Regions from separate parts of the Sphingobacterium lactis genome, predicted to be linked through region 1. Evidence: riboswitches for the same ligand, from Rfam matches in the RefSeq annotation. Region 1 holds a riboswitch; each other region holds the start of a gene.
The links. A riboswitch is a leader RNA that binds a small molecule or an ion and turns the genes downstream of it on or off. The one in region 1 is predicted to bind S-adenosylmethionine.

Region 1 (5,653 bases):
AGTAACTTTACCTTTGAAGAATGCATCAAAGGAAGTTGCATAATCATTATTATAAAGGACACATATGAATCAAAAGATATTATTAGCGGAAGACGACCCGAACCTAGGCGAATTGTTAAAGGATTACCTGGAGCTGAAAGGGAAATTTGACGTCGTACTTTGTGTCGATGGTCAAGAAGCAATGGATGCATTCCGCAAGGATGAATTCGATTTGTGCATCCTGGATATCATGATGCCCAAAAAGGATGGTTTCTCCCTGGGTAAGGACATCCGGAAGATCAATCAGACCATCCCCATCATCTATGCTACCGCAAAGGGCATGATGGAAGATAAAACGCAGGCTTTCGAGCTGGGTGGCGATGATTACATCACCAAGCCTTTCCGCGTGGAAGAACTCCTGCTCCGCATTAACGCACTCCTGAAAAGAGCGGCCAAGGACAAGGAGGAAGAAGTGTCCGACAAATTTGAAATCGGCGACTACTTCTTTGACTACACCAGCCAGATCATTTCCTACAAAGGACAGCAGCAAAAGCTCTCCACGAAGGAAGCCGAGCTGTTGCGCCTGCTATGCCTCAAGAAAAACGATGTCCTGACACGTGAGGAAGCCCTGATCAAAATCTGGCACGACGACAACTACTTCACCGGCCGCAGTATGGACGTATTCCTCAGCAAATTGAGAAAATACCTGAAGGAAGATCCCAACGTGGAAATCGTCAATGTACATGGCAAGGGATATAAGTTGTTGGTCAGCTAGTTTGGCCACCACATGTAATGTGGTGGCCAGATATGAGATTTGAGATGTGAGATATGAGAGTTAGATGTTAGATTTGAGATGTGAGATTTGAGACAGTGAGGGTGATATGTGGTGGCCCGATACGAGAGATAGATGAGAGATTTGAGATATGAGATATGTGACAGTGAGGGTGATATGTGGTGGCCAGATCTGAGATATAAGAGTTGAGATATTTATATGGGTAACGGAAATTTCCGTTACCCATTTATTTTTTTTAAATTTTAATTCGCAAAACTTTAAAAAATCATAAAAAACATATCTACAACCTTCCTATCACATATCTCAAATCTAGCATCTCAAATCTAAAGGACCCTTTCTATCTCACATCTCATATCTCACATCTCAAATCTAATTTGCATATATAAAATCTTCTCCCTAACTTAGCCACCGCTTATAGAGAAAGGCAGAGGGACTAGACCCAATGAAGCCTTAGCAACCTGTCACTTGACAAGGTGCTACATTCTACCTGATAAAGGAACGATAAGCTGGTTACATGAGTCCTTAGTAGCCTTCTCTTAGCAAAAAAGACATATTGAACATTTAATTTAGTAGAACTATATGCTATTAACAAACAATTTAGGTTACCCACGTGTGGGCGCCTTCCGTGAATTGAAAAAAGCTAATGAGGCTTACTGGGCGAAAAAGATCAGCGCGGAAGAATTATTGCAAGCAGGACTTAAAATCCGTGAAAGCAATTGGAACACTCAAAAAGAGAACGGCATCGAATTAATCCCTTCCAACGATTTTTCTTTCTATGACCAAGTTCTTGACTTATCATTAACTGTAGGCGCTATCCCTGCGCGTTACAATTCCCTATTGAACAAAATCGACCGTCAGTACAACTTGGATCTGTACTTTGCGATGGCTCGTGGTTTCCAAGAAGGCGGTGTCGATGTGACAGCGATGGAAATGACCAAGTGGTTTGATACGAACTACCACTATATCGTTCCTGAATTCGTGAAGGATCAGGAATTCAAATTGACTTCCGAGAAATTCTTGAACGAATACAACGAAGCAAAAAAATTGGGTATCGAGACAAAACCTGTTTTGATCGGCCCGATCACTTACCTTTTGTTGGGTAAGGAAAAAGAAGCTGGCTTCAACCGTATCGATCTTATCGACAAACTATTACCGGTTTACGAAGAGATCTTGGGCAAGCTTGCTGATGCTGGCGCAAAATATGTGCAGATCGATGAGCCTTTCTTGGCATTGGATATCGATGATGCTACGAAAGCTTTATACCCTGAAGTATTCGAAAAATTAGCTGCTGCAGCAAAAGGCATCAAATTAATCGTTGCAACTTACTTCGAGGCATTGCGCGACAATGAGGATATCGCTGTGAATCTTCCTGTGCATGCACTTCACTTGGACCTTGTCCGTGGTGAAAACCAACTCGACACCATATTGGCGAAAGTTCCTGCCAACCTAACCCTTTCCTTAGGGGTAGTTGAAGGCCGTAACATTTGGAAAAATGATTACGAAAATTCATTGAAGAAAATCAAACAAGCAGTAGATGCATTAGGTAAAGACCGTGTATGGATCGCTCCATCTTCTTCCCTATTGCACGTTCCTTTCGATTTGGACAATGAGAACAACGAAGAGTCCCTTCCTGCGGAAGTGAAAAACTGGTTGGCATTTGCGAAGCAGAAATTAGCGGAAGTTCGTGACCTTGCTGTATTGGCAGAAGGTGATGTTGATGCGGAAACGCAAAAACGTTTCGAAGCGAACAAAGAAGCTGCAGAAAGCCGTCGTACTTCTCCATTGATCCACAAACCGGAAGTGAAAAACCGCGTGAGCAACATCACGGATGAAGACGCTAAACGTACTTCTACGTTCAATGCACGTAAAGAAGCACAACAGGCGAAATTTAACCTTCCTGGATTTGCGACAACAACAATCGGTTCATTCCCGCAAACAAAAGACGTTCGTAAATGGAGAGCAGACTTGAAAAAAGGTGCGATCACTCAGGAACAATACGATAAGGAAATCGCTGAAGAAACAGAAAGAACCATCCGTCTACAGGAAGAATTGGACATCGATGTATTGGTACACGGTGAATTCGAGCGTAACGACATGGTAGAATATTTCGGTGAGCAATTGGCTGGTTATGCCTTTACGCAGAACGGTTGGGTACAGTCCTACGGTTCCCGTTGTGTAAAACCTCCGATTATCTTCGGTGATGTTTACCGTCCAGAAGACATGACCGTACGTTGGTCTGCATATGCACAGTCCTTGACAAACCGTCCTGTAAAAGGAATGTTAACTGGTCCTGTGACAATCTTGCAATGGTCATTCGTACGTAACGACCAACCACGTTCCACAACGACTTACCAAATCGCTTTGGCGATCTTGGATGAAGTTCAAGCGTTGGAAAAAGCAGGAATCAAGATCATCCAAATCGATGAGCCAGCAATCCGTGAGGGTCTTCCATTGCGTAAAGCTGACCAACAGGCATACTTGGATTGGGCGGTTCGTTCATTCCGTGTTTCTTCCTCCAATGTGGAAGATGATACGCAGATCCACACACACATGTGTTACTCGGAATTCAACGATATCATTCAAGATATCGCTGCAATGGATGCTGACGTAATCACGATCGAGACTTCTCGTTCACAAATGGAATTATTGGATGCTTTCGCAGACTTTAAATACCCGAACGATATCGGTCCTGGTGTATATGACATCCACTCCCCTCGTGTGCCTAGCACCGAAGAGATGGTGAACCTATTGCGCAAAGCAAAAGCCGTAGTTCCTGCAGAGCAGCTATGGGTGAACCCAGACTGTGGTTTGAAGACTCGTGCTTGGCCAGAAACAAAGGCAGCTTTGGAATCCATGGTGGAAGCCGCTAAAATCTTACGTGCAGAATAAGCCACGTTTGTGATATAATCGTATAGGAAAGTCCGGGCAGCTGCTCGGACTTTCCGTTTTTATACGCCTGCCCATGCGTTTTTCTACCTGAAAAAGACGAAACCAAACTTTTACCCGCTAATATTGTTTTACAGTAAAAGAAATATTATGAACAATAGATTATTAGGATTTTTAGGGGTTGCCCTGGCAAGTATGCTATTCAGTTCTTGTAACCTGATCGAAGGGATCTTCAAAGCCGGTATGTGGTGGGGAATTATTTTGGTGGTAGGAGCCGTGGCTTTGGTCATTTGGTTGTTTTCCAAAATGTTCGGTGGACGACGAGATTAAAGATTAACCTTAACTTTACTTGCCCTTAATGGAATATCAGTATCTTCCTAAAAAATTTGCGCGGCATGATTAGGATTACGTGTTTTATAATACTGATGTTCCTTGCAGGGTTACCCATCATTGCCCAGGAAGGATATCCAGAACCTTCCGATAAAAATGGCCTCCTCTTTTATATTCAACATAATCGAGGAAAGAATACGTTTTTTTATTCCCTGAACTATCGGGGCAAGCACCAATTGGATCAGGACGACCCGATCAAGGTGCAACGTGAACTGTACGATGAAGATGGCGCCATCAAACCGCTGTCTGCCGTACAACGCGCCTTTGCCTATGGCATCTCGACGAAGAAACGCCAACACGGTTACGAAGCCGCCATCGTTTCCATGCCCAGCCAGAAACTATACCTGTTTACCCCTGCCCATAAACCGGCGTACGTGGAAACAACGGTGAACGGCAAATCAATCCGCCTCAAGCGGATCTTTATCAAGCAGAAGGACGGCACCTCCGGATTGGGAACCAAAGTGGACTATATCCTTTTCTACGGCACCCATAACAATAAGGCGGTGATCGAAAAATTGATCCCATAAATCGGTGCTTATATCGTCTTCCAAGTCGAAGCCTTTTAGAACTCACCATGCGTCTCTCACAAGTAAACGCTTAATAAGGCCTCGAACAGAAAGTAATTCCCTATATTTAGTCAAACGATCATTCGCATCGACCCTTTCCCATACAGATTAGGAATTCGGAAGAAAACACCTGATTTCCATACAGAATTCATACCCTCAACACGCTCTCACCTTTTGAATTTCGTACTCCGTGTACGATTCATAATACATTTCCTGTAAAATGATGTTTTCCCAGAAACCCACTTGGGGGATGCCTGGACCTTGTCCGAGGTGCATCCGAGATGCGTCCGAAGTGTACGCGAGGTGAGAGCGTGCTATAGGCACGCTCTCACCTCGCTCTCAGTACGCTCTCACCACGGACGCATGTCAGACAAGGTCCAGGTAGTTTTTGGAAGAAATAAACAGGAGATTTGTTGTAAAAAATTGTCAATCAGCTTGTTGCGTTTGATTTTGCAAAAATGGTAAAATTGGGGTTAAACGCTTATCCGGGTGTTTTGGTTAGCTGTTTTAAGGAAATGGGTATATTTTGCGTTTGGACAAAAATTGGTGGTGTATTTTATCCTAAAAAAACGCCAAAGGCACATAAAAAAAAACCTCCACATCCTCAACACCTACGTCAATTACGGTGACATTCATACCGCAGCATTTTGACACTCGCCTTAATGTAGGTTTGCGCCATGAAACCCCTGAGGGGTGTAACTATTTTAGCAACATTTTAGGTAGTCCAAATAACCCCGCTAGGGGTGTAACTATAAGTTTAAGCCAAAGGCACAAGAGATCAACCGCACATGTCCATCCGCACAACTCTTGCGCCAGCATTGTGGGCTTCATATAAGGGTGGAATTTTTGGAGGGAATGGGCGCGCAGAGCGCGCTCATTCCCTCCAAAAATTCCACCCTTAACGTGCCGTTTCGCCCGCTGGCGCACGTCTTTTGTAGTGGGTTGTGTGGTGGCGGACTTGTGCCAAAAAACAAGCCGTAGGCACATAAAAAAAAGACTTCCCTCATCCTCTACACCCAAACCGACGTGAATTTAGGTG
Region 2 (5,653 bases), 1.8 Mb from region 1:
TTCTTGCCGGAAGTCAGTGCTCGCTTAGTGATCTCAAATGCCGCTTCGGCATCGTCAATAAGTTCCACAACGGTATTGATTTCTGGATCGTCCAGAATCGCGTTGGGATCCGTGGTGAACAGCTCTGCAGGGAGTGTCCTTTTCTTGTCGGCATTCTTAATGACAAATTTCTTTATTTCCAGGTTGAGGTTCTTTGTTTTTATGATATCGTATAAACCTTGTCCCACCACACCAAATCCAAACATCCCGATGGTAAGTTTCTTACTCATTATTGCTTTATTAAATTTAATTGATTTTCTGTGCTTGTGTTATGTCTTTCCAGGAAGTCCCCGATCACGCCGGTCAATGTCTTCGTTTCGATCAGGAAGCCATCATGTCCAAAGAAAGAGTGGAGTTCGTAGTATTCCGCATTTGGAATATGCTGTGCGATGAATTCCTGTTCCTGCGGCGGGAACAGTACATCCGAAGGGATGCCGACCACCAAGGTGTTAATCCCCTTGATGTTTGCAAGTACCTGCTCCACCTGGCCTCTCCCGCGGCCCAGGTGATGGCTATCCATCGCTTTGGTCAAGTACCAATAGCTGAACGCATTGAAACGCTTCACCAGTTTATCCCCTTGATAGGACTGGTAGGAGGATGCCTTGTAAGCATCCGTTTTCTCCGGATCCGATTCTACCTGCGTCGTCCCGTAGGCATTGTACGTCCGGTAGGAAAGCAAGGCCATACTGCGGGCCGCTTTCAATCCATTTTGCCCCCCGTCAGCTCTTTTCTCCTGAAAGGAGGCATCAGCTGCAATAGCTAACCGTTGGCTTTCGTTGAATGCAATCCCCCATGGCGAAAAGAAAGCATTCGTGCCGATAGCAATTAGATTATGGATTTTTATCGTGTTGGCGGCTGCCCATTCCAAGGATTGCTGGCCCCCAAGGGAACCTCCAATTAGCGTGTTGATGGAAGTTACGCCCAAATGATCTGCCAATAGCTGGTGTGCCGCAACAATATCGCGGATGGTAAAGGCCGGAAAGTCCAAATAATAAGGGGTGTTCGTCTCCGGATTGACCGACAATGGATTGGTTGTTCCGTAATGGGAACCCAGGACATTGGCGCAGACTATAAAATAGTCCTTATCGTTGAAGAGTTCACCCTCACCAAAAAGTCCCGGCCACCAATCGAAGACATCCGAATTGGCTGTCAATGCGTGGCAGACCCATATCACATTGGATTTATCGGCGTTCATTTCACCATAGGAGTGGTAGGCAATCTGCAGCTGGGGCAGCGTCTTGCCATTTTCCAGGGTGAATTCACCGGCATATTCAAAAGTTTTTGCACTCATTCTTCTATCTTCCTCCAAAAATTATAAGGGCAAAACCTATTTTATCTTTTCAAAAGCCTGTGTCAAATCGGCTTTGATATCGTCTATATGTTCAATACCTACGGATAGGCGCAACTGTCCTGGCGCAACGCCTGCTTTACGCTGATCTTCGGCACTCAATTGCTGGTGCGTGGTAGCTGCAGGGTGGATTATCAAGGATTTGGCATCTCCGACATTCGCCAAATGGGAAATCAATTCCAAGGAATCGATAAACTCATTGGCTTTTTCAACACCGCCTTTCACGGTGAAGGAAAGCACTGCGCCGTAACCATTCTTCAGGTATTTCTGTGCATTCTGATGGTATGGGTGGCTTTTCAATCCAGGATAGCTCACTTGTTCCACTTGTGGATGTGCTTCCAACCATTGGGCAATCTCCAGCGTGTTGTCGACATGGCGCTGAACACGAAGGGAAAGGGTTTCCAATCCCTGAACCAACAGGAAGGAGTTAAAAGGCGATAGGGCAGGGCCAAAATCGCGAAGCCCTTCAACCCGCGCACGGATAGCGAATTGGATATTGCCGAAAGGACCATTCTCGCCGAATACATCCGAGAATACCAAGCCATGGTACCCTTCGGAAGGTTCTGAGAACTGTTTGAATTTACCGTTGCCCCAGTTGTAGTTTCCACCGTCGATGATCACACCACCGATGCTGGTACCATGACCACCGATCCATTTCGTTGCCGACTCCACGACAACATTGGCTCCATGCTCCAATGGTTTGAAGAGGTAACCGCCCGCGCCGAAGGTATTGTCGACGATCAAAGGCAGGTCATGTTTCTTTGCAACGGAAGCAATCCGGTCAAAATCTGGAATGTTGTAGCTCGGATTACCGATCGTTTCTACATAGATTGCTTTGGTCTTGTCATCGATCAACGCTTCGATCTTATCCGCATCCGTATCTTCTGCAAATCGCGCTTCAATGCCAAGGCGCTTAAAGGATACCTTGAATTGATTGTAGGTACCACCGTACAGATTGGCTCCGGAAACGAAGTTGTCACCCGCCTCCAAAATGTTGGTCAAGGCAATGAATTGTGCAGCCTGACCGGAAGCGACTGCGACAGCAGCAACACCACCTTCAAGGGCAGCAATGCGTTTCTCAAAAACGTCTGTCGTGGGATTCATGATCCGGGTATAGATATTTCCGAATTGCTTCAGTGCAAACAGGTTTGCGCCGTGTTCCGCATTCTCGAAAACGTAAGATGATGTCTGGTATATTGGCAATGCGCGTGAACCGGTAGTTGGATCAACTTCCTGGCCTGCGTGCACTTGTAAAGTTTCGAATTTTAGGTTTTTATTATCTGCCATGTTATGCTATTATTAGTCTTGTTAAAAAATTGATGGATGAACGGTATTGTGGGATGGTGGTCGTCATGGAAAAAGCAGTGTAAGATATGCACATTGCATACCATAGCCTACTCGACGACTAGCGCATTCGCGCCATACCGCCACAACAAGCCGTATGAAAAGAGGGTGTCCCCGTCGGTTTTCCAACGGTATACGAAAATTCTAGAGTAGTCAATTTTGAAATCATAGTCTATTTTCATTTATATGCTCCTAAGCCTTATTGCCTCGGACAGGATTTGGCACCTTTTCAATCCTATTGAAGGTTGCCAGTGGGTCATTGAGCCAGTCTCTCGCCACTTCTTTATAAATCAAGACCATTCTTTTGGAAGGGTTTGATTAGATGTACTACTATTGAAGTACCCCGCAAATATAGGATACCAAATTTAATTTTGCAATTTTTTTCAAAAGAAAAGCGCTTCAATGTCCATTTCCAGCTCAGAAACAAGGCATTGAAGCGCTAGTTATGTAAATTATTATTTTTAGAATGAGGAGTTTTTCGAATCCCGCATCTGAATGATCTGATCGACCACATATCGGGTATTTCCACGCCACGGCAACACACCATTGTATTCTTTATAGTGCAGATCAAATACCTTTCCGCTATTTAAGGACAAAATTTGGTAGATGGAGTCGTTTTCAATGGAGAATTCAAACTCGTTGTTGGAAATGCCACCGCCGGCAGCTTGCGAACGGATACCTTCCTGGATTAGCTTACCTTCGTAGGTTTTGAAGAGTTTCCCCTTTTTTACGCTGTAATTCAAAACGCCAGACTTGACGCCGTCACCGAAAACAAAATAATATTTCCAGTAGAATGCACCTGCAAGGATCAAGAATAGCACAAGTAAGAACCATCCAAAAAACTTCTTCGCACCTGAGGCGAATTTATTCGGTTGCTGCGGTTGGTTAGATTTTTCCATTTTTATAATTTCATTTATGTGTTATCTGCAAAAAGAATACCTAAAATTATAAAAAAAGGTTGACCCTTAGTTAGGTCAACCTGTGATATTTTTAGCCTAGTAGCTGAATTTCGGCATTGATGGCATCCTGCGTAGCTTTTCCGACTGGAACCAATGGTAAGCGAAGATGGTCTTCACCCAATCCTTTCTGCTTCATGATATACTTGACACCGGCAGGGTTTCCTTCGATAAAGCAAAGGTCAATAGCCTTGAGCAGCTCCAGATGGATGGATCGTGCTTCGGTAAAATTTCCTTCCTGGCACAGGTGCGACAATGCGGAAACCTTATTCGGATAGGCATTTGCCACGACAGAGATAATTCCAGCGGCACCCATGGCCATCATCGGTAGGGTAATCGGGTCATCTCCGGAAATCAACAGGAAGTCCTCAGGCTTGTCCCGTAAAATCTCGCTGAATTGAGCAAAGCTTCCCGATGCTTCTTTCGTTGCTACGATGTTTTTAAAATCCTTCGCCAAGCGGATCGTCGTAGCCGGCAAAATATTGCTGCCTGTACGGCCTGGTACATTGTACAGGATGATAGGTAGCTTGGAGGCTTCCGCAATGGCCTTGTAATGTTGGTAGATACCTTCCTGTGTAGGCTTGTTGTAATAAGGGGATACACTCAGGATAGCCACATAATCCAAGACATCAAATGCCTTGATCTGCTCCACGATCTCCTGGGTATGGTTGCCACCGATTCCTGCAACCAAAGGTACACGCTTATTGACATGCTTCGAAGTAAATGCCCAAACCTGCTTTCGCTCAGCAGCCGATAGGGTAGCGGTCTCACCCGTTGTTCCCAAGGAAACCAGGTAATCCATGCCACCTTCAATTTGGTAATCAATTAATCTTCCCAATGTGTCATAATCTACTGTGCCATCTGCATTGAATGGAGTTACCAAAGCAACGCCAGCACCTTGAAGCTCGTTCATTATATTCTGTTTTAATTACGTGTGTTCTTTATTTGTTTATCATGGACAGGAGCTCGCTCTCCGAAATAATCGGAACCTGTAGCTTCTCCGCCTTCGCCAATTTTGACGGACCCATCTTATCACCTGCAACCAGGAAGTTCAACTTTGCGGAGATTCCGCTCAGCATCCGGCCGCCATGCGATTCGATCAATGCCGTCAATTCCTCCCGTGAATATTCCGCAAATACGCCCGAAATAAGGAAAGTCTTGCCCGATAGGCTGTCGCCAGCCAATACCACTTCTTTTTCTTCAATTGCAAATTGAAGACCCATCGCTTTCAGCTTCATCAATTCTTCCCAATGCTCCGCATCGTTCAGGTAATCGTGGATGCTCTCTGCGATCCGGAAGCCGACATCCGGTACGGAAAGGATTTCTTCCAGACTGGCGGCCTTCAGGGCCTCCAGGTTCTTGAAATGCTGCGCCAGTTTTCTGGCAACGGTTTCCCCGATGTGGCGAATGCCCAATGCAAAAAGCACTTTCTCAAATGGCTTCTGCTTGGACTGCTCAATCCCCGCTAACATATTGTCGATGGACTTCTGTCCAAAACGCTCGATGCCAACCAATTCAGCTTCCCGATCCTTTAACGTATAGAGGTCGGAAATCTTACTGATCAACCCCATTTTGAAAAAAGTCACAATGGTTTCATCACCGAGTCCCTGTACATCCATCATCTTACGACCAATGAAATGCTGCAGTTTGCCCACGATCTGTGGCCTGCATCCATCTTGGTTTGGACAGTAGTGTACCGCTTCCCCTTCTTCGCGAACCAGTGCAGTGCCACATTCCGGACAATGGGTCGGATAGACAATTGCCGTTGCACCGGCAGGACGCTTTTCCACATTGGCAGCAATGATCTTCGGGATGATCTCTCCTCCCTTTTCTACATAAACCGTATCGCCTTCATGGAGATCCAACCGAGCAATCTCATTGGCATTGTGCAGTGACGCACGCTTTACCGTGGTGCCCGCCAATAGGACAGGCTGCAGATTCGCAACAGGAGTTACTGCTCCGGTCC
Region 3 (5,653 bases), 780 kb from region 1:
GGTCGCCCAAGCCACCACCGGAACCTGAAGATTCCTGCGATTGGCGCTGCTTACCCAAGTAACCCATTACCAACGGTGCCAAAAGTGCTAAGATACCACCGATTTTACCGATGCTGATTCCCGATTTTTCTGATAGGGATTCCTTTACCGTGTCCGTATTCTTTCCGAAAATATGGTTCACCATTTTATCTTCATCTTCCGTAGGACCATCGTTGAACAGACCGGCAAGGTTATCGAAAATACCACCATTGTGCTTGGAGCTCAACGCTTGTTGGATGCCTTCTGCTCTTTCGGGACTTTTTTGTGCGTTGTAGTTCAACGCCGACATCATTAACGGAACAGCTGCTGCAACTACATATTGTGCTTGATTTTTGTCTACGCCTAATTTTTGGGAAATGCCCTCAATTGCTTGCGATCCAACGCTGCCAGAGATTAAATCTGTGATATTCATGTGTTATGCTTTTTTAGTTTATAAATGTTATTTTAGAACTCAAATATTTTGCCAATAAATCGAAGATATGAAAAAATCATTCTTGCTTTTCGGGTTTGTCGGTGCTTTATGTGTCATGGGCTGTAACCGTGAACAGAAAACCGTACAGGCACCCGAAACTGAACCACCAACTTTAACGGTTGAACTTGCCGAAACGATATTTTCCTTACCTACGCACTGCTTGGAAGTGGAGTACCCGAATAAGCTCGGGCAAACGTTGGGGAGTGCTGCAGATCTGAAGACACCCAAAACACTGCGACCTGTTTTTTATGGCTGCTATGATTGGCACTCCTCTGTGCACGGATACTGGTCCATTGTCAAATTGATGCAGAAATATCCAGCAGTGGACAGTGCTGGTCGGATTCGCGACGTACTCAATCGGCACATTACGCCGGAAAACGTGGCACAGGAAATGGCCTTTTTCCAGGATGAGAACAACCTGAGCTTCGAGCGTACCTACGGTTGGGCTTGGCTCTTTAAATTACAGGAGGAGCTGCAGCAATGGCAGGACCCCGATGCGTCCCGTTGGGCATCTGCCTTGCAACCCTTGGTCACGCTGTTGGTGGATCGCTATACCAGCTACTTACCCAAACTGGTCTATCCCATCCGTGCTGGACAGCATGATAACTCGGCTTTCAGCCTGATGCTTTCCCTAGAATATGCGAATGCAGTGGGAGATACCGCCTTTGCATCGACCATCAAGGAAAATGCCATTCGGCTTTTCGAAAAGGACAAGGGCTGTGACCTGGCTTACGAACCGAGTGGATATGATTTTCTATCCCCTTGTTTGGAAGAAGCAAACCTGATGCGGATGGTCTATGATAAAGATGCGTACCAGCAGTGGTTGAAGGCATTTATGCCAGCATTGTATAAAGCGGATTTTGCTTTGGAACCTGCCATTGTAAAGGATCGCACTGATGGTAAATTGGTGCATCTGGATGGATTGAACTATAGCCGTGCCGCTTGTCTTTACGGAATAGCCGGAACAGACCCTGCGCTTGCGCACCTCAAGGATATCGCCAATACGCATTTTCGCTTTTCCATTGGAAACCTCCATGCCAAGGACGATTATATGGGAACGCATTGGCTCGGCACATTTGCGCTATATGCCGTGGAAAAGGGGAGTGGCGGAAATTAAATCTTAGCTTTTAGATCCGCACCACAGTTTAAATGAAAATCCCTGTCGAATCATGTCATCGGCAGGGATTTTTACATTAGCATATGGGGATTAATTTGTTTTCGTGCAGTTTTACGGCCACCTGATGGATCTGCGTAAATCCATCTTCTGTGCTGATAATGGCCGAAAGATCGATGCCGCGACTGGAAAGCGCATTGATCAATGCGGTTCGGAATGCCGTTTTACTGGTGCCCCAGTTGGACTTGACCAGATCATTGTTCAATACCACGAGTTCGTTGGTGGAGTAGTGCGTAAACTGCTCCAAAAGGTGCTGTTGTAGGGGTTTTGTGTTCGACATACAATACATGTTTAAAAAGTTTAACCATCATTGCATTCAGAATAATAATTTGCTTGATTATAGTACGTTGTTTTTGGCTTGTCGCCCGTATTGGTTTACCACCGCGGTGTCTTCACTCGGTTGGTATTGCCTGTGCAATTCTGAATACTCTACAAACTTAGTGGATTATTTTTTAATTCCAAAAATATTTCAAAAAAAATAAAAATTAGCCTGCATATCCAGGTGAAATTTAAACGTTTAAAGATTTGAATAGCAAAAACTTATTGCGTATATTCAGTTCAGCGATGTCCACATTCACCCTTCCTCCATCATTTTGTAAAATCTTCTAGAATCCAGGTGTCTTCTTAGTAAAGTCATATCGACACCACGCTCTCACCTTATGCAGTTCGCACAGTTTGTTCGTTCCCATTTGCCAATTTCCAAATCCTAATGAGCGAATTATTGTCGCTTGGGATAGGTGTGGACCTTGTCTGAGGTGCGTCCGTGGTGCGTCCGTATTGCATACGAGGTGGGACCGTGTCTATAGACACGCTCTCACCTCGTTCTCAGTACGCTCTCACCACGCTCTCACCTCGAACAAGGTCCAAGCAATTTTTTGGGCTATTTGGCTTATAATTTTATGTAAAAAATTGATAATAAGTGTTTTAATAGAATTTTTAGTAGAAATGAAAAAAAAGGTGATAAACATTTATTTGGTACTTTTGGTCAGTGGTTTTGTGAATTCTCAGGGATTTTGAAAGCGAGGGATAAAGAGGGGCAGGGAAGTACCCTGGAAAGATTTATTTCGTTAGGTAGGAAGCCAGCATAGCATTTATTGATATTTGCACTGTGCTGGATACCGAACCACCATGGAAACCTTCAAAACTTCCACAAAAAAACCGGGGTTCGAGGATAAAGCAACATAGCATTGCTTTATCCTCGAACCCCGGAACAATCTTTTTATTAACCTCAAGCTAAATAGCCGCTTCCGGCATCCTAGCTGATCTTATAGTTCTTTCCGAAGTCTGGCTACCGGAATATTCATGGCCTCTCGGTATTTGGCAACGGTCCGGCGGGCGATGGAATAACCCTTTTCCTTCAGAATTTCGGTCAGTTTTTCGTCGGCAAGCGGTTTTCTCTTGTCTTCGTTGGCGATACATTCCTCTAGGATCTTCTTCACCTCCTTGTTGGAAACTTCCTCTCCGGATTCCGTCTGGATGGCTTCCGAGAAGAACGATTTCAGTAGGAACGTGCCGAATTCGGTCTGTACGTATTTTGAATTGGCCACACGCGATACCGTAGAGATATCCATTTCGATCTTATCGGCAATATCCTTTAGGATCATCGGTTTCAACATGCGGTCGTCACCGGTCAGGAAGTAGTCGTATTGGTATTCCATGATGGCATTCATGGTCTTCAAAAGCGTCTGCTGACGCTGCTTGATGGCGTCGATGAACCATTTTGCCGAATCCAGTTTCTGTTTCACGAACTGTACGGCTTCGCGCATCTTCTTGTCGTTCTTTTCGGCTTTTTCATAATGCTCGAACATCTCCTGATACGATCTGGAAACGCGGAGCTCCGGTGCGTTCCTGCCGTTGAGGGTCAGGTGCAGCACGCCGTCGTTGTTGCTGATATGGAAATCCGGGATGATCTGCAATTGCTTGCCCGCAACGGCACCCGAATCGCCAGGTTTGGGATTCAGCTTCAATATTTCGTTGACAATTTCTTTCAGCTCCTCGGAATCAACGCCAAGTTGCTTTTCGATCTTATCGTAATGTTTCTTTGTAAATTCGTCGAGGTAATTTTCAATCACCGACATGGCCTTCTGGATAATCGGGTTGGTCAGGTCCTTTTTGCGCAGCTGAATGGCCAAACACTCCTGCAGGTTGCGCGCACCGATGCCCGGAGGGTCAAAGGTCTGCACGATCTTCAGGATTTCCTCCACTTCCTCTTCTTCCACAATGACATTCTGCGAAAAGGCGAGGTCATCGATCAGGGAAGGGATCTGGCGCCTCAAGTAACCGTCATCATCCAGGGAGCCAATGATCTGTTGGCCAATGATATAATCCTTATCCGAAAGGGCTAGCAGATCCAATTGGTTCTGCAGGTTTTCATAGAAAGAATCCTGAATGGCAATGGGGATCTCTTTCTTTCCATCCTCATCGTCATGGTCATAGCCACCGCCATAATCGCGGTAATCATCTTCCTGAATATATTCATCCACACTAAATTCCTCTTCATAGGTATTGTCTTCCATACTGAAGTCATCGTCCGGGTCTTTGTCCGGATATTCTTCAACAGGGTCGTTCATATTGGCCAAGCTGCCATCTTCCAGGGCAGGGTTTTCCTCAAGCTCCTCTTTGATACGGGCGTCCAAGGACACCGTAGGAACCTGAAGCAATTTGATGAACTGTATTTGCTGAGGTGATAGTTTCTGTAATAATTTCTGCTGTAACGTCTGTTTTAACATATCCCCGATTACTAAGTCTGGTAAAAATAGGCATTAAAATTGAGATTCATTGTTGAATCTCGATTAATAAAAAGTTTAGGTACAGTTTTTGCTATTATAATCTGCGGATACCCAGTCCCCTTGTAAAGGAAAAACATCAATTGTTAAAATTCGTTAATTTTGTACAGAAGTAGCTTTTTTGGTGGAATAACTGTAGATTTTTCCAAAGTTTTGTTCATATTTACCGTATGTTTAGACGTGTCAGGAACAAATTTTTGCGTATCGCACTGATTGTTATTTACTTTCTTATTTTATTCACTTGCGCGGTACAAATCAACTTTTTGGGTCTTTTCGGGTCATCGCCCACCAAAAAGGAAATCATGTTGCCTGAACTGAATGTATCCTCTGAACTGTATACAGCGGATTCCGTTCTTCTCGGACGTTATTACAAACAGGACCGGGACCCCGTACCTTTCGACAGTATTTCCAAAAACATTACCAATGCTTTGATCGCCACGGAGGATGTTCGTTTCTACAAACACCATGGGGTGGATTTCGTGGGCTTATTCGGCGGGATCGTATCGACGATTTCCGGGAGCGATCGTGGCGCCAGTACCATCACGCAGCAGTTAGCGAAAAACCTATACCGTACGCGTTACAAGGATGCCCAAGGTTTGCTCGGTAAGATTCCGGGCGTAGGTCTGTTGGTAACAAAATACAAAGAATGGATGACTGCTTTCAAGTTGGAGAGCAAATACAGCAAGGAAGAGATCATGACCATGTACCTAAACACGGTCTCCTTCAGTAACAATGCCTACGGGATCAAATCCGCTTCAATCCGTTATTTCGATAAATTGCCTTCCGAGGTCACCGTCAATGAAGCTGCCGTATTGGTGGGCATGTTGAAGGGAACGACTTTATATAATCCAATTCGAAATCCTAAGAATGCGCTAGCCCGTAGGAATACGGTTTTGAGCCAAATGCAAAAGGAGGGTTACCTCAAGCAGGAGGAAATGGACAAGCTGGCGAAGGATTCACTGGGCTTGAACCTTAACAATCAGGAAGTGCGCAATTCCAACGATTCGTACCTCCGCACAGCGGTGGAAAAATGGTTGGAGAAGTGGGCGGCTGATAACGATGTCGATATCTATACTTCAGGTTTGAAGATCTATACCACCATTGATTCCCGCATGCAGAAAATTGCGGAAGGGGTGGTGGAAACCAAGATGAAAGAACTGCAGCAGCGGTTGGACAATGTAT
Region 4 (5,653 bases), 120 kb from region 1:
ATCCTGAGAATGACATAAAATTGAAAAACAAGGAGCATACCATTAATTCCAGCCTACATTACAATTTTGCCAAAGGAATGAGTGGAAGTGTGGGCCTTGCCTATTTCAGGACACTCGACAAAGTTGACCGTTATCTCCTGCAATTCAAGAGCAACAGGTTAAGTCCTGAGGTTGAGGTGCATATTAAAACTAAATTCGTCAACGTAGAGGCAAATCTTAATTATAACCGACTCCACCGTTACCTCGCGGAACAGACGAAAAAGGTAAATTATTTCGCAGGAAATCTAAATGCCGACATTTTCCTAGATAACTATAAGAAGAATAAAATCAGAATTTCACTGGATAAGTCAGCACTTTTTGCGCCGATTACAGCAGCACTACCCTATAATGTAGACCGTTATGACCACGTCCTATTCGGTCAAAGTGACCTGTTTTTTGAAAATTTCGATCGTATCGCTGGTAGAATTGCCTATGTGTACGACCTGCCATTCAAAGGTGAATCTTTCCAACTGGCAGTCTTTGGTAATTCCAGTTCGAACACGATCATCCAAACCCTGAATAAAGAAAACAATAGATTCTGGACCTACCAACGCGTGAAGGGTCTTAAACGATATGGTGGCGATGTCTATTACAGTCATAACATGCTTAAGAATAGCTACCCACTTAAGGTTGATGTTTCCTACCGCATAACCCGAGACTCCTATTTTCAATTCCTAGCAAATGAAGAGGTGCCCATTGTGCAAGACAATCATATCATCCAAGCTTGTGTCAATTCTTTTTCAGAAAATCGGATAAATGGGATGTTGAAGATATCCACTGAGATTACAAGCATCAATTACAATGATTCTGAAACCTCAAAACAGGAAAATTACAGTCTTTTGTTCGGTCCACGCTATAACCATAAGAAATTAGTGATAAAAACATTCCTTAAGTACAGTTTCATCAAAGATAGGCAGCAAAGCAATTCCTTTTTGGATATGAACCTTTCAACGCGCTATAGCTTATCCGATAAGCTTGAACTCTTGTTGGAGGCAGACAACTTTTTGCAAAATTTAGGATTGAAATCTGCCGATCCCTTGGGTTTGGTAGATAACCAACAAGGAATGGAATACTTCCAGTCGTATAAAAATCTAGTAGGCTATACGACATTGGGCTTTCGGTACAAATTCTAAACATACAAAATCCCTACTGACATCAGCAGGGCTTTGGTATTATACAGGTATTTCTTCAATTTCCGTTACACCAATTTTTCGACGATTTTCCGTGTCGGTCCAGGGTTACTCATGGTATAGAAATGCAATACCGGTGCACCAAATTCGATCAATTCCTTACACTGCTGTACCAACCACTCCTCACCTACTTGGCGAACATCTGCATTGGTTTTGCAGGATTCCACGGCATCACTCAAATCCTCTGGAATATCCAGATGGAAGATCCGTGGTAGGGTAATCAATTGCTTTTTGGTCGTCAATGGTTTTAATCCCGGGATAATAGGTACATGGATATCATTTTCACGGCATTTCGTTACGAATTCCTTGTATTTTTCCACGTTAAAGAACATCTGGGTTACGATAAATTCGGCTCCCATTTCCACTTTTTTCTTCAACCATTTGAAATCGGTATTGAAGTTCGGGGATTCGAAATGCTTTTCAGGGTAACCGGCCACACCGATACAGAAGTTGGTTTTCTCGGAGGTGACGATATCCTCATGCAGGTATTGTCCGCGGTTCATATCCACGACCTGCTGTAGCAAATCCGTTGCATACGCATGCCCGCCGACGGTAGGGATAAAATCGGCGTCGCCCTTGCGTGCATCGCCACGCAATACCAAGACATTGTCGATACCCAAGAAATTCAGGTCAATGAGTGCATTTTCCGTTTCTTCCTTGGTGAAGCCTCCGCAGATCAGGTGTGGCACCGCATCCACCTTGTATTTACTCATAATCGCCGCACAGATCGCTACCGTTCCTGGGCGCTTTCTATAGGAAACACGCTCCAACAGGCCGTTCGAGTGCTGCTTATACAGGTAATCCTCTCTATGGTACGTAACATCAATGAATGGGGGCTTGAATTCCATCAGTTCATCCATTGTCTGGAATATACTTTGGATACCTTGTCCCTTCGCTGGTGGCAACAATTCAAAAGAATACAGCGTCTTCCCTTTTGCGTTCTTGATGTGATCTACAATTTTCATAAGAATATATTAAGGCTTAGAGAAAACACAGCGGTGACCGGTTCTTCAGCTTATCTTTCCTCGTTAAGGGTAGAATGTAGCACCTTGACTGGTGTCAGGTTGCTAAGGCTTCAGCGGGTCTAGTCCCTCTGCCTTTCTCTATAAGCGACGGCTAATATCGCTAATAGACCTGTAATCTCAAAATGTTAACCGAAAAAAGTAGATCGATTTTAAGCACCCGTCGCCATGGGCATAAAAAAAGGAGGTCTAAACCTCCTAATCTTCTAAGTACATATCGATCAAGCCTTCTGGCAATCGTAACACGATTACCTGCTCTTCCGGGTCAATTCCTACTATAAAATCTTCGTTCAGGGGGAACATGGCGTCTTTGCCATCAATATCTACCGTAGCGATAAATTGTTGGGGCATTTCCTGCACATGGGTAATTTCACCCAACTCGCCCTCACTCTCCTCGATTGCCAGGAAGCCGACCAAATCTTTGTAGGTAAAGTCCTCGGGATCCCGCTCCGGCATTTTATCGTTCGGCAAATACATTTTCTTGCGGACAATAGCCTGCGCCTTATCGATGTGGTCGATATCTTCAAATGTTGCGTATGCCGTACTATTTTGCTGCAGCTTAATGGCATCCACAAAATAAGGAACCAATTTCTTGTTCACCTCCAGAAAAATTAAATCCAGGTCCAGGTCCATATAATCCTCGAATTCGAAGAATAACTGTACCTCGCCTTTCAGCCCACGGGTCTTACTGATATAACCAATATAAAAGCACTGATCTATTGTCATGTTGTGTATTTGATCTGTAAAAATAAGGATTTCTTTCGGGTTGGCGGGAAAATTTACGAACTGCAACAGCTATACCCCGATTTCATGCACAAAAAAAGCCGATTCTTTTGAATCGGCCTTTTCGAATACTGTATGAAAGAATTAACCTTCAGTTTCTTCAGTGTTTTCTGCAGTATCAGCAGCTTCTTCTGCTTCTTCAGCAGCTGTTTCTTCAGCAACTGGAGCGTTTTTAGCAGCGATAGCAGCAGCTCTGTCTTCTTTTTTCTTCGCCTCAGCAGCTAAAGCAGCTTTTTTAGCTTCACCTTTAGTCTCTGCTAAGCCTGATTTTTTACCTTCGATTTGTGCGTCTTTACCTTCAGACCATTTTGTGAATAGTTCTTCAGCTTTAGCTTCATCGAAAGCACCTTTTTTCACACCACCTTGCAAGTGTTTCTTGTAAAGAACACCTTTGTAAGAAAGGATAGCGCGAACTGTGTCAGTAGGTTGTGCACCTTTGTTCACCCAGTCCAAAGATTTTTCGAAATCCAAAATGATTGTTGCTGGGTTAGTGTTTGGGTTGTAAGAACCTAAACGCTCAATGAACTTACCATCACGTGGAGCACGTGCATCTGCTACTACTACGTGGTAAAAAGGTTTTCCTTTTTTACCATGTCTCTGCAATCTGATTTTAGTTGCCATGTTTTAATGATTATTTATGTATTCAACATATCCCCCGAGCTACATGCAAGAGGGGACGCAAAGATAAAAACAAAAATCTATTATCGCAAGCCTTAATTGCAATAGGCAAAATGCCAAACCCCTGGTAGTCAACAACTCTTCTTAATCACGATTGCCCTGCAGCTGCAATTCCATGATTTATCCGATTTAATTTGAGGATTACCCCAATAATCACGATATTCAAATCTTTCAAAACCGTTCAATTTTTATGTCAAGGAAAGCTCCTTTAAAGATCGTTAAGGCCTCCGCAGGATCGGGAAAGACCTTCAGTTTGACCATACATTTCCTCACCCTGTTGCTGCATAAGGAAAGTAGTTACCGCGAGATTCTCGCCGTAACCTTTACCAATAAAGCGACCGCCGAAATGAAGGAGCGGATACTTTCCGTACTGCAGGGCTTGGCGGTGGGATCAACAACGCCATCCATCCAACAATATAGACAGCAACTGTTGGCGCAAAATCCACAATGGGATGCCCACAGCATGCAAGAGAAAGCGCACCGCATCTACCGGAGGATCCTCCATGATTATAGCCATTTTTCCGTCAGCACAATTGACGGTTTTTCGCAGAAGGTCATCCGCAGCTTCACCTACGAGCTCAATCTGGATTCAGGCTATGCCATCGAGATGAATACCAACAAGGTAAAACGGGACCTCACCATCATGCTCAACCAGCTACTAGATGAAAAACCGGAATTGCTAGACTGGATCATTGCCTATGCCGAACAGAAGATCGCCAAGAATGAAAATTGGAACTATCGCCATCAATTAATGTCGCTCGCTGGCCTGATATTCTCTGAGAATTTCCAGGAATTTGACAGTTATATCATCTCATCGGACAGCAATCAGATCTTCAATCTGCTGAATACAGAGATCGCCGAAAAAACCAAAGGATTCTTGGATGCACTGCAGGAAGCTATCGAAGCCTACAAATCGCAATACCGTGCGCTGAACATCGATCAGGACGAGATGAAGGCTAAGTCGAGGAATAAAGTAGTCTCCACGGGCAAGATGGAAGTCAATGTCCATAAATTACCGATCGGTGAAATTCAATCGAAAGTGTTCGATAAGTTCAACGAGCTGATCGATAATGAAGAACCTTACACCGACAGCAATAAAGAAGTACGTTATGATCTTATCCAAGGCCTGAAACCGGCATTGGATCATATAAAAATATTGGAAGGCCATTTTGCCAGCTATATTGCCTATCAATCTGTCCAAGGGAACCTGTATTTCCTGCGCCTATTGAAGGAGATGAGTGAACTTTTGAGCCAATGGCGGAAAGAAAATGGGGCACAATTGATTTCGGATGCCCAAATTCTATTGAACAAATTGGGGCTTGATGAGCAGAACGACCCGACATTCATCTGGGAGAAGATCGGCAACCGCTACAATTATTTCCTATTCGATGAATTTCAGGATACCTCCCGCGTGCAATGGAAAAACTACAGCCCATTGCTGCTGAATGCCCTGGCGAATGCAACCGGCAAACTGAGTGAGCATTTGGTGGTTGGCGATGTCAAACAGAGCATCTACCGTTGGCGAAATGGCGACTGGCGAATCCTGCTCCATCAAATCGAACAGCAGGTCGGGGGCACCTTCCACCTGCCAACCGAGCAATTGCCGGAGTTTATAGAATCGGGTTCCCTCGACACAAACTACCGCAGCTTGCCGAATATCATCAACTTCAACAATTACCTGTTCGAAAAAATGCCTACCCATCTGCAACGGGTGCTGAACGAAAAGGTCTCTGAAAGCTTGGGTGAAGAAGGTATGGCCTGGTGGACCGAGAGCGGAAATGCCAACATGCTGATCAAGGCCTATGCAAATAGTCAACAGTTGATTCCCGAGTCGAAACTTGCTCCTGGGGAACCCAAGGGATCTATCGAAATCGAGTATTTCCCGGTTGCCGATGGTCGATTCAGAAGCAATCAAGTGGTGGAACAGTCGGTGGAGTCACT

Region 2: another riboswitch for S-adenosylmethionine. It lies ahead of G6N79_RS15580 (O-acetylhomoserine aminocarboxypropyltransferase/cysteine synthase family protein); the one in region 1 lies ahead of metE (5-methyltetrahydropteroyltriglutamate--homocysteine S-methyltransferase).
Region 3: another riboswitch for S-adenosylmethionine. It lies ahead of G6N79_RS09210 (5-oxoprolinase); the one in region 1 lies ahead of metE (5-methyltetrahydropteroyltriglutamate--homocysteine S-methyltransferase).
Region 4: another riboswitch for S-adenosylmethionine. It lies ahead of G6N79_RS05280 (methylenetetrahydrofolate reductase); the one in region 1 lies ahead of metE (5-methyltetrahydropteroyltriglutamate--homocysteine S-methyltransferase).

What each region holds. Positions count from the first base shown of each region.
Region 1 is NZ_CP049246.1:1,324,966-1,330,618, reverse strand. It holds gene G6N79_RS05770 (sensor histidine kinase) at 1-43, shown strand, start outside; gene G6N79_RS05765 (response regulator transcription factor) at 65-754, shown strand; SAM riboswitch class I at 1,182-1,280, shown strand; gene metE (5-methyltetrahydropteroyltriglutamate--homocysteine S-methyltransferase) at 1,352-3,661, shown strand; gene G6N79_RS05755 (hypothetical protein) at 3,809-3,988, shown strand; gene G6N79_RS05750 (DUF4833 domain-containing protein) at 4,054-4,575, shown strand.
Region 2 is NZ_CP049246.1:3,554,139-3,559,791, reverse strand. It holds gene G6N79_RS15590 (homoserine dehydrogenase) at 1-269, opposite strand, end outside; gene G6N79_RS15585 (homoserine O-acetyltransferase family protein) at 269-1,330, opposite strand; gene G6N79_RS15580 (O-acetylhomoserine aminocarboxypropyltransferase/cysteine synthase family protein) at 1,367-2,674, opposite strand; SAM riboswitch class I at 2,911-3,023, opposite strand; gene G6N79_RS15575 (hypothetical protein) at 3,193-3,630, opposite strand; gene dapA (4-hydroxy-tetrahydrodipicolinate synthase) at 3,722-4,600, opposite strand; gene ligA (NAD-dependent DNA ligase LigA) at 4,629-5,653, opposite strand, start outside.
Region 3 is NZ_CP049246.1:2,104,284-2,109,936, forward strand. It holds gene G6N79_RS09200 (DUF937 domain-containing protein) at 1-451, opposite strand, end outside; gene G6N79_RS09205 (DUF2891 domain-containing protein) at 519-1,628, shown strand; gene G6N79_RS09210 (5-oxoprolinase) at 1,705-1,965, opposite strand; SAM-I-IV-variant riboswitch at 2,025-2,118, opposite strand; gene rpoN (RNA polymerase factor sigma-54) at 2,951-4,414, opposite strand; gene G6N79_RS09220 (transglycosylase domain-containing protein) at 4,642-5,653, shown strand, end outside.
Region 4 is NZ_CP049246.1:1,204,348-1,210,000, reverse strand. It holds gene G6N79_RS05285 (peptidase associated/transthyretin-like domain-containing protein) at 1-1,172, shown strand, start outside; gene G6N79_RS05280 (methylenetetrahydrofolate reductase) at 1,238-2,194, opposite strand; SAM riboswitch class I at 2,242-2,341, opposite strand; gene rimM (ribosome maturation factor RimM) at 2,450-2,977, opposite strand; gene G6N79_RS05270 (30S ribosomal protein S16) at 3,119-3,655, opposite strand; gene G6N79_RS05265 (UvrD-helicase domain-containing protein) at 3,903-5,653, shown strand, end outside.